2 regions of the Leuconostoc citreum genome follow, and region 1 is predicted to be linked to the other one. Evidence: riboswitches for the same ligand, from Rfam matches in the RefSeq annotation. Region 1 holds a riboswitch; the other holds the start of a gene.

Evidence for each region. A riboswitch is a leader RNA that binds a small molecule or an ion and turns the genes downstream of it on or off. The one in region 1 is predicted to bind lysine.
Region 2: linked by a shared signal. The riboswitch ahead of lysA (diaminopimelate decarboxylase) and the one ahead of alr (alanine racemase) in region 1 are both predicted to bind lysine.

Annotation. Positions count from the first base shown of each region.
Region 1 covers NZ_CP042410.1:1,571,137-1,575,634, reverse strand. Annotated here, with positions in the region: gene FGL72_RS07820 (VOC family protein) at 1-327, opposite strand, end outside; gene FGL72_RS07815 (ABC-F family ATP-binding cassette domain-containing protein) at 428-1,984, shown strand; gene FGL72_RS07810 (isopentenyl transferase family protein) at 2,144-2,623, shown strand; lysine riboswitch at 2,638-2,805, shown strand; gene alr (alanine racemase) at 2,884-3,996, shown strand; gene FGL72_RS07800 (aspartate-semialdehyde dehydrogenase) at 4,031-4,498, shown strand, end outside.
Region 2 covers NZ_CP042410.1:437,532-442,029, forward strand. Annotated here, with positions in the region: gene FGL72_RS02095 (nicotinate phosphoribosyltransferase) at 1-1,248, shown strand, start outside; gene FGL72_RS02100 (hypothetical protein) at 1,258-1,593, shown strand; lysine riboswitch at 1,652-1,826, shown strand; gene lysA (diaminopimelate decarboxylase) at 1,941-3,242, shown strand; gene dapD (2,3,4,5-tetrahydropyridine-2,6-dicarboxylate N-acetyltransferase) at 3,261-3,965, shown strand; gene FGL72_RS02115 (N-acetyldiaminopimelate deacetylase) at 3,965-4,498, shown strand, end outside.

The sequences.
Region 1 (4,498 bases):
GTTTGCTTCAAGCGTGATTATATTATTTTCAGAGTCTTTGATTTTAAAGGCAACTTTTTGTCCAAAACGTTGTGCTGGCGTACCAATAATATCAACAAAATTATTACGTAAATGTTTACGTAATTCATCTGCATGATCACGCACAAGTAATTCAAGGTTGGCAGTGGGTTCACCGACCACAAAGATAATATCCTCGCCGTCCAACATTAAATGACGACCACTTTGATGACCAGATTGTGGTAAATCAAAAACATCACGCCAAAAGCGATAGGCACGATTGATATCAGTTGCTGGAATTGTTTTAATGTTTAATTTACGTGGTTTCATAATACTTATAAGTATAGCGGAATCGTGTTAATTTTCAACTGATGTTAAATAACAAAGGATCCATTACCACAGACATATAATTTATGGTAAACTTAAACTTATGGCATTATTAGAAGTAAGTGGCCTTTCAATGGCCTACGCAGAAAAAACTTTATACGAAGACGCAGCCTTCGAATTACAACAGAATGAACATATGGGCATTGTTGGACAAAATGGGGCGGGTAAGTCAACACTTATCAAAATCATTACAGGCCAAGAACTACCATTGTCTGGTAAGATTGAATGGCAAAAGGGTCTGAAAATTGGTTATTTGGATCAATATGCAGAAATACCAGATGGGATGAATTTGGTAGCTTTTTTGCATACTGCTTACCAAGACTTATATGACAAGCAGGATCGCATCACTGCGCTTTACAATGAGTACGCTGAATCCATGAATGACAAATTGTTGACGCGTGCAGGTCGTATGCAAGAAGAACTCGACGCCGCAGGATTTTATGATGTTGATACGCAGATTGAACGCGTTATTTCTGGTCTTGGGTTGGAGGCCATTGGTCGGGACCGAGAACTCGAGCAAATGTCTGGCGGACAACGTGCAAAAGTGATTTTGGCTAAGTTGTTATTAGAAAACGATGATGTCATCATTCTTGATGAGCCAACCAACTATCTGGATGTGGCACATATTACCTGGCTGGAAGATTTCTTGCAGACATATGAAGGCGCTGCTTTAATTATCTCGCACGATTTTGACTTTCTGGATAAAGTAACTAACGCAATTATTGATTTGTCCTTTGGAAAAATCACCAAGTACCGTGGCTCATTTAAAAAGGCGATGCGCCAAAAAGAGGAGCGCGCAGAGCAACAATTACGCCAGTATGAAAAACAGCAGGGTGAAATTGAAAAGGCGCAGAAGTTTATTGCTAAAAACAAAGCGCGTGCGTCAACGTCCAAACAAGCTAAGTCACGAGAAAAGATGTTGGCACGAATGGATAAAATCGATCCACCATCAGAGACGTTGCAAGCGAAGTTTAATTTTCCTTATGTCAATTCGCAATCAGCTAATGCATTAACCGTTAGTGATCTATCTGTTGGTTATGTGACACCTGTTCTAGAGCCGGTTACCTTCTCCATTACGACCGGCCAAAAAATTGTTTTCAAGGGTTTCAATGGTGCTGGTAAATCAACATTAATTAAATCCATTTTGGGTGTTATTCCAGCATTACATGGTGAAGCAGAGTTTTCACCATCTGCTATTGTTAACTACTTTGATCAAGATTTAGAATGGGATAACGATGCTAAAACGCCACTGCAAGAGATGCAAGATCGCTTCCCAACTTTAGAACCCAAAGCACTGCGTACACGTCTTGCTGCGGCTGGTATTAATGCAGAAAATGCACAAAAACCATTACAACAACTATCTGGTGGTGAACAAACAAAGGTTAAATTGGCAATTATGGAGATGAAACCAAGTAACTTCTTAATTCTTGATGAACCAACAAACCACTTAGACGAAGGAACAAAAAACGCCTTGCGCTCAGCTATTGATAAATTTCCGGGAAATGTTATTATTGTTTCCCACGAAGTCAGCTTTACTAAAGGCTTTGGTGATCGCGAATTAAACGTCGCTGCGTTATCCTTTAAGAACGAAACGGATTAAGATAAGTAAGTATATCCATCAGCAATGGTTAATTGGTGGTGCAGTTATAATAAAAGGTTGGGAAAGGCTACTAATAAAGCAGTTCTCGGCCTTTTTATTACGAGCAGTTAGAATCTGTCTATCAGGGAACCGGAATTGTGAGATAGTGTGGCATTTTTTATGAAGATTAGAATTATTGGTCCAGTTGGGAGTGGTAAAACCACCTTTGCCAATGCATTAAGTAAGCAAACAGGCATCCCTGTTACTGCGTTGGATACGTTAAATTGGCATCGAATGGTAACTGGGGATGTTCATAAAACGCCAGCTGAAAGACAAACAGAATTAAATCATGTCGTACGCCAAAACCATTGGATTATTGAAGGCACTCAATACCGTCATGGGCAAGCCGTGTTTGGCGCAGCTGATATTATTTATGTCTTGGATGTGCCATTGTGGCTGAATATTTTTCGGCTTATTACGCGTTGGCTAGATACCCGCATGAATCATGGTCCCAGACAATACCAACAGATATGGCCTTATGTCAAGTGGCTCAAACAGTGGTATCGATACGATAAATTGGCTGTTTTGGCATTGTTAACCCCTTACCGTGATAAAGTGAAGATAGTAAAAGCATTTGACAAAATAAAAACATTAGAATAAAATAAAAACAATGAGAAAATCATAGAGGTTGCCATAGACATGAGTCGCACGTGGAGTATTGATAGATACAATGAAACGTGTCAAAGGGAATATGGCCGAAGCGCTGATACTATCATATCAGTTAGCTGGGGTACTAGTTAATAGCTATTACACTGTCGCATATGCGGGGTGCTATGACGGAAACGAGTTTTTAGTGTAATCCGTGACTGCTATCCCCCAGCAGAAGCGGATTTTTATTTTATGAGAAAAGAGTGTGAATCATGGTAGAGGCGATTACGCGTCCGACGCAAATTGAAATATCTCAAAAAGCTTTAAAAAACAATGTCGCTGTTGTCAAACGTGTTTCGGGTGCAGAAAAAATTTTCTTAGCCGTTAAATCAAATGCCTATGGGTTAGGTTTAATTCCAACAGCTAAAGCAGCAGTTGCTGGTGGTGTGTATGGTTTAGCTGTTGCAATTATTGACGAAGCACTAGCACTGCGCCACGAACGCATCACTGCACCAATACTAATTTTGGGTATTTCACCCGCCGAATATGCTGAACTAATGGCAGTGCAACATATTATGGCAACTGTTGTCTCACTTGATTGGTTACAAGAAGCAGCACAGTATCTCACCGGTGAACAGCGATTACATGTTTCCTTAGGTGTCGATACAGGGATGGGGAGAATTGGTTTTAGAGACCGACAATCATTGTCTGAGGCAATTGACTATGTGCAGGCTCATCGAGATATATTTGATTATGTGGGACTGGCCACACATTTTGCCGAATCAGATTCGGCTGATACAGACTATTTTAATATGCAACTTCAGCGTTGGCATAAGTTGACAGATGGTTTACCAGAACCAGAATATTATCACGTCGCCAACTCTGGTGCAGCAATGTATCATGCTAATGAAGTACCACATGAAGTTATTCGTGTTGGAACCGTACTGTATGGTGTCGAACCATCAAGAGGTGAATTGTGGGATGGCCGAGAACTGGCGCCAGTGATGGCGTTGCGTAGTGAAATGAACTTTGTGAAAGAATTACCAGCCGGCGAAGGTATTAGTTATTCACACAAGTACACCACCTCTGAAAATGAATGGATTGGGACTGTCCCAATTGGCTATGGTGATGGCTGGTTACGCAAAATGACTGGTTTTCATGTCATTGTTGATGGGCAATATGCGCCGATTGTTGGGCAAGTTGCAATGGATCAATTGATGATTCGTTTACCACATGAGTATCCAGTTGGTACAAAAGTAACATTAATTGGAAAAGATGGTGGGTTAGAAAACACAATTGAAGATGTCGCACAGCATGCAGATCTGGCACCGTGGGAAATCATGACCGGAATGCAAGATCGGTTACATCGTATTTTAGTAGACTAGATGAGAGAAACACAACCTGGGAGGGAATGGTAAGATGGTAGCGCGTGAGTATAATGTAGCAATATTAGGGGCAACAGGGGCTGTTGGGACACGCTTAATTGCCCAGCTGGCAGAATCAAAGGTACCGGTTAAGCATTTGAAATTATTAGCTTCACCTCGGTCGGCTGGTAAGAAATTACTGTTCAAGGGCGAAGCATTAACCGTGGAAGCCACAACGCCAGAAAGTTTTAATGATGTTGATTTAGTTTTAGCTTCAGGTGGTGGTGCAGTATCACATCAATTTGCACCAGAAGCAGTTAAGCGTGGTGCAGTTGTGGTTGATAATTCAAGTTACTGGCGTATGCATGATGATGTGCCCTTAGTGGTGCCAGAAGTTAATGAGGCAGCACTGAACAATCATCACGGAATTATTGCTAATCCAAACTGTTCGACGACTCAAATGGTTGTTGCTTTGGAACCTATTCGTCGTGCTTATGGCTTACGCCGTGTCATCGTATCAACC
Region 2 (4,498 bases), 730 kb from region 1:
TGGTTTGGTTTGTCAATGATTCTACATGATTACTTTAGACAGCCAATTACGGATGAAATGATTGATGAAGCTGAGAGAGTAGCAAAACAGACGTTTAATACGACCGCTTATTTTAACCGTGACGTTTGGGAAAAAGTAAAAACGTTGGGCTATTTTCCTGTGAAAATTAAAGCATTACCTGAAGGTATGACAGTGCCAGTAGGTAATGCCTTGTTTACAATTGAGTCGACACAGGATTGGTTTGCAACAAGTTTAAATGCTTTGGAAGTTGTATTAATGCACGTTTGGTATCCAACGACTATCGCAACAAATTCTTTATACATAAAAAAAAGTTTGCAACCCTTGTTTGAAAAAACAGGCACACTAACAAATTTACCAGTTGCTGTTAACGATTTTGGATTACGTGGCGCAACATCTTTGATGTCTGGAAAACGTGGCGGGGCAGCCCATTTATTACATTTTCAAGGTTCAGATAATATGGCTGCTTCAAGTTATTTTGAGGCAGTTTACGGTGTTTCAGGTCGCGCGGCATCGGTCTGGGCAACCGAACATTCAGTAGCCACAGCTTACGGTCCGGGAGAAGGTGAAATAGATTATGTTAATGCACAACTTGATCGGGCACCTGATGATGCGATTTTATCAATTGTGATTGATTCATATGATGCGCTAAATTTCGTGACCCATGTTATCGGATCAGCGACGATTAAACAACGAATACGTAGCCGTCAAGGTCGCATTGTGTTACGACCAGATTCTGGTGATCCTGAAATTATTGATTTGCAGGTCTTGAATTTGCTTGCTGATATCTTTGGAACAACCTTAAATGATAAAGGCTATCGTATTTTGAATGACAATGTTGGTATTATTCAAGGCGATGGTATGAAAGCAGATACAATTGTGTCATTATATGAAACCATAATAGCTGCAGGTTGGTCAGCTGACAATCTCATTGTTGGGTCAGGTGGTGGGCTTTTGCAAGAAGGATTCACACGTGACACGGAAAGATTTGCAATCAAAGCCGCTTACGCAGAAACAGCTGATGGGCGTCACATTAACATTCAAAAAAATCCTAAAACAGACATGACCAAAGCGTCCAAAGCTGGTTTATTGAAAGTCATTCTAGATGGTAATACGATTAAAACAGTAGCGCAAGATGTAGCTGGCGATGATTTGTTAGCGACTGTTTATGAAGATGGGAAACTCTCGGCGATTGATGGTCCAAGTATTATTCACCGTGCTAGTTTATGAGGTCAGTTAATGAATTATCAATTTAAAAAAGCAGCAGATATCAATCAAAATGTCACAACGCAGCATTTAGACGAAAAGGCTGCAGCACAAGCCTATCGGGATTTAGAGTCAAGAGAAAGACAACCAAAAACAGAGGTAGATACTACGCTAGTCGGTCATGGCATTCAGGCTTTAGCAACAGAATCAGCTATTGGCAAAGATGAACGTCAAGCGAAAGTATTAGCGCTTTTTAATAATGGTATGACGAGCTATATTGATTTAGCCTTTGAAATGAATTTAGCTGAATCAACAATTCGACAGTATGGGCGTGAATTAGGTTTAAAATTTATTGATACTGAATATTAGATTAAAAATTTGACATTTTTTAAACTGTCAGTTATGATTAAACCATAATAAAAATATAATTTCACATAGAGGTCGCGATAGACATAAGTCGCTTATCTGAGCTGTTGTAGCAGCCATGACGTTAAGCAAAAGGGGATATCGCCGAAATAGATAAAAACTACTACTTTGTCTGTTGGGCTAACAATTAATAATTGTTAGACTGTCGTTACATGTAACGGTGAGCTATGGAAACTGTCAAAATTGCTAAGCAAAAGCCTTTTGTCCGTGACCATGTCTCGAACAAAGGGCTTTTTATGTTGATAATGATGGCATATGATACTAAATCTATATGTCGTTTAGGAGGGCACATGAATTATCCAACAAATGAACAAAATCACCTCACCATTGACCATGTTGATGCGGTTGACCTTGCTAGTACTTACGGTACACCACTTTATGTTTATGACGTGACTAAAATTAGGCAAACAATGCGAGCATTTAAAGCCATTTTTGAAAAAGAAAATGTCCCATACATCGTTAGTTATGCTTCAAAAGCATTTGCGACAAAGGCAATTTATCAAGTGGCACAGCAAGAAGGCATTCACGCAGATGTTGTTTCAGGTGGGGAACTTTATACTGCTATTCAAGCTGGTTTTAACCCAAAGCACTTAAGCTTTAATGGCAATAATAAAAGTTGGGATGAACTGATGATGGCTGTTCAACAGGGTATTGGGACAGTTATTGTGGATAATTTTTTGGAGTTGCAATTATTGTCTGAAATCGCTGAAAAATGTCAAGTAGTACAAGATATTTTGTTGCGTATTTCACCAGGAATATCGGCCCACACCCATGAATTTATTAGCACCGGTCAGCAAGATTCAAAATTTGGCTTTGATTTACTAACCGGTCAAGCGAAGGCAGCGTATGATATTGCTAGTCAAGATAGCCATTTTCACCTACGAGGTCTACATGCGCATATTGGGTCGCAAATTTTTGATGTCACTGGCTTTGAAAAAAATGCTGCCTTATTAGCAGATACAGCACAAAGTTGGGGATGGCAGCCGGATATTATTAATGTCGGGGGCGGTTTTGGTATTCGTTATACTGATGACGATGAACCACTACCAGAAAGTGACTATGTAAGTGCTATTATTCGTACCTTAAAAGGAAAAGCAGCCGAGTACGATTGGAAAATGCCAGAAATTTGGATTGAACCAGGACGTTCAGTGGTAGGTCCAGCAGGACAAACGCTTTACACTGTTGGCGCGCGAAAAGACATTCCTGATATGCGACACTATATAGCAGTCGATGGTGGTATGGGAGATAATATTAGGCCTGCGTTATACGAGGCTAATTATGAAGCGGTTTTAGCCAATCAACCAAATATTCCAGCACAAGAAGTGGTACGTGTTGCTGGAAAATATTGTGAATCTGGCGATGTTCTTGTTTGGCAACAAAAATTGCCCAAGACGCAAGCAGGTGATATTTTATCCGTCTTAGCAACAGGTGCTTATGGGTATGCAATGGCTTCAAACTATAATCGCAACCCACGTCCAGCAGTTGTTTTTGTGGAAAATGGACAGCATCAGCTTGTCGTTGCACGCGAAACATATGAACATATTGCGGCCCTGGATCGTGACTACACGCTATCAGCAAATATGACACATTAAAATTGGGAGAAAAATAATATGACAACAGCAAATGATGCACAACAATTAATTAATTTTATTGCTAATGCGAAGAAAGTAACGCCCGTCAAAGTGACTTATAAGGGTGTATTAACTGGCGAAATTCCAGCCACTGTGCAACAGTTTGGTGGTGTATCTTTTGGACAATTAATTGGGGATTGGTCAGAAATTCAACCGTTAATTGCAGCATTGCCGGCCGAAAATGTGTTTGTCGAAAATGATGCACGAAATTCAGCTGTACCACTACTTGATAAAAAGGCTGTCAATGCACGTATTGAACCAGGAGCAATTATTCGAGAGCAGGTAACAATAGGTGACAATGCGGTGATTATGCTAGGTGCTGTGATTAACATTGGTGCTGAAATCGGTTCAGGAACAATGATTGATATGGGTGCCGTTTTGGGCGGAAGGGCAATTGTTGGCGAACAATCACATATTGGTGCTGGCGCTGTATTAGCAGGCGTAATCGAACCAGCTTCAGCCCAACCAGTTCGTATTGGAGATCATGTTTTAGTTGGGGCGAATGCGGTAGTCATTGAAGGTGTACAGGTTGGAGACGGTGCTGTGGTCGCAGCAGGGGCAATCGTGACAAAAGATGTGCCAGCTAATACCGTTGTCGCAGGCGTACCAGCCAAAATTATTAAGCAAATTGATTCAAAAACGCAACAAAAGACTGCTTTAATCGATGCCTTACGAGGTCTCTAATGTCTGAAATAAATTTTGAAACACTACAAACATTTCGTCGTGAATTACATCAAATACCTGAGACGGCACTTGAAGAATTTAAGACACATGATTATTTGTTAACCAAACTTAAGTCTTGGCAACAAGATTATATGACAATTAAGACAGTTGAAGCTTTGCCAACAGCCATTTTAGTCTATTTTCAAGGCACTAATCCAGTACGGACAATTGGTTATCGGACAGATATTGATGCCTTGCCTATACAAGAGGCAACGGGGTTAGACTTTGCATCACAGCATCCTGGCAAAATGCATGCCTGTGGGCATGATGTCCATATGACAATGGCCCTGGGATTGGCACAATATTTTAGTCAGCATCAACCAAAAGACAATCTTATCATTTTCTTTCAACCTGCTGAAGAGGCTGAAAGCGGTGGTAAAGTTGCCTACGATATGGGATTATTTGAAGGTAAATGGCGACCAGGTGAGTTTTATGGGATTCATGACCAACCAAGTTTGCCAGCCGGCACGTTAAGCACGTTGGCTGGTACGTTG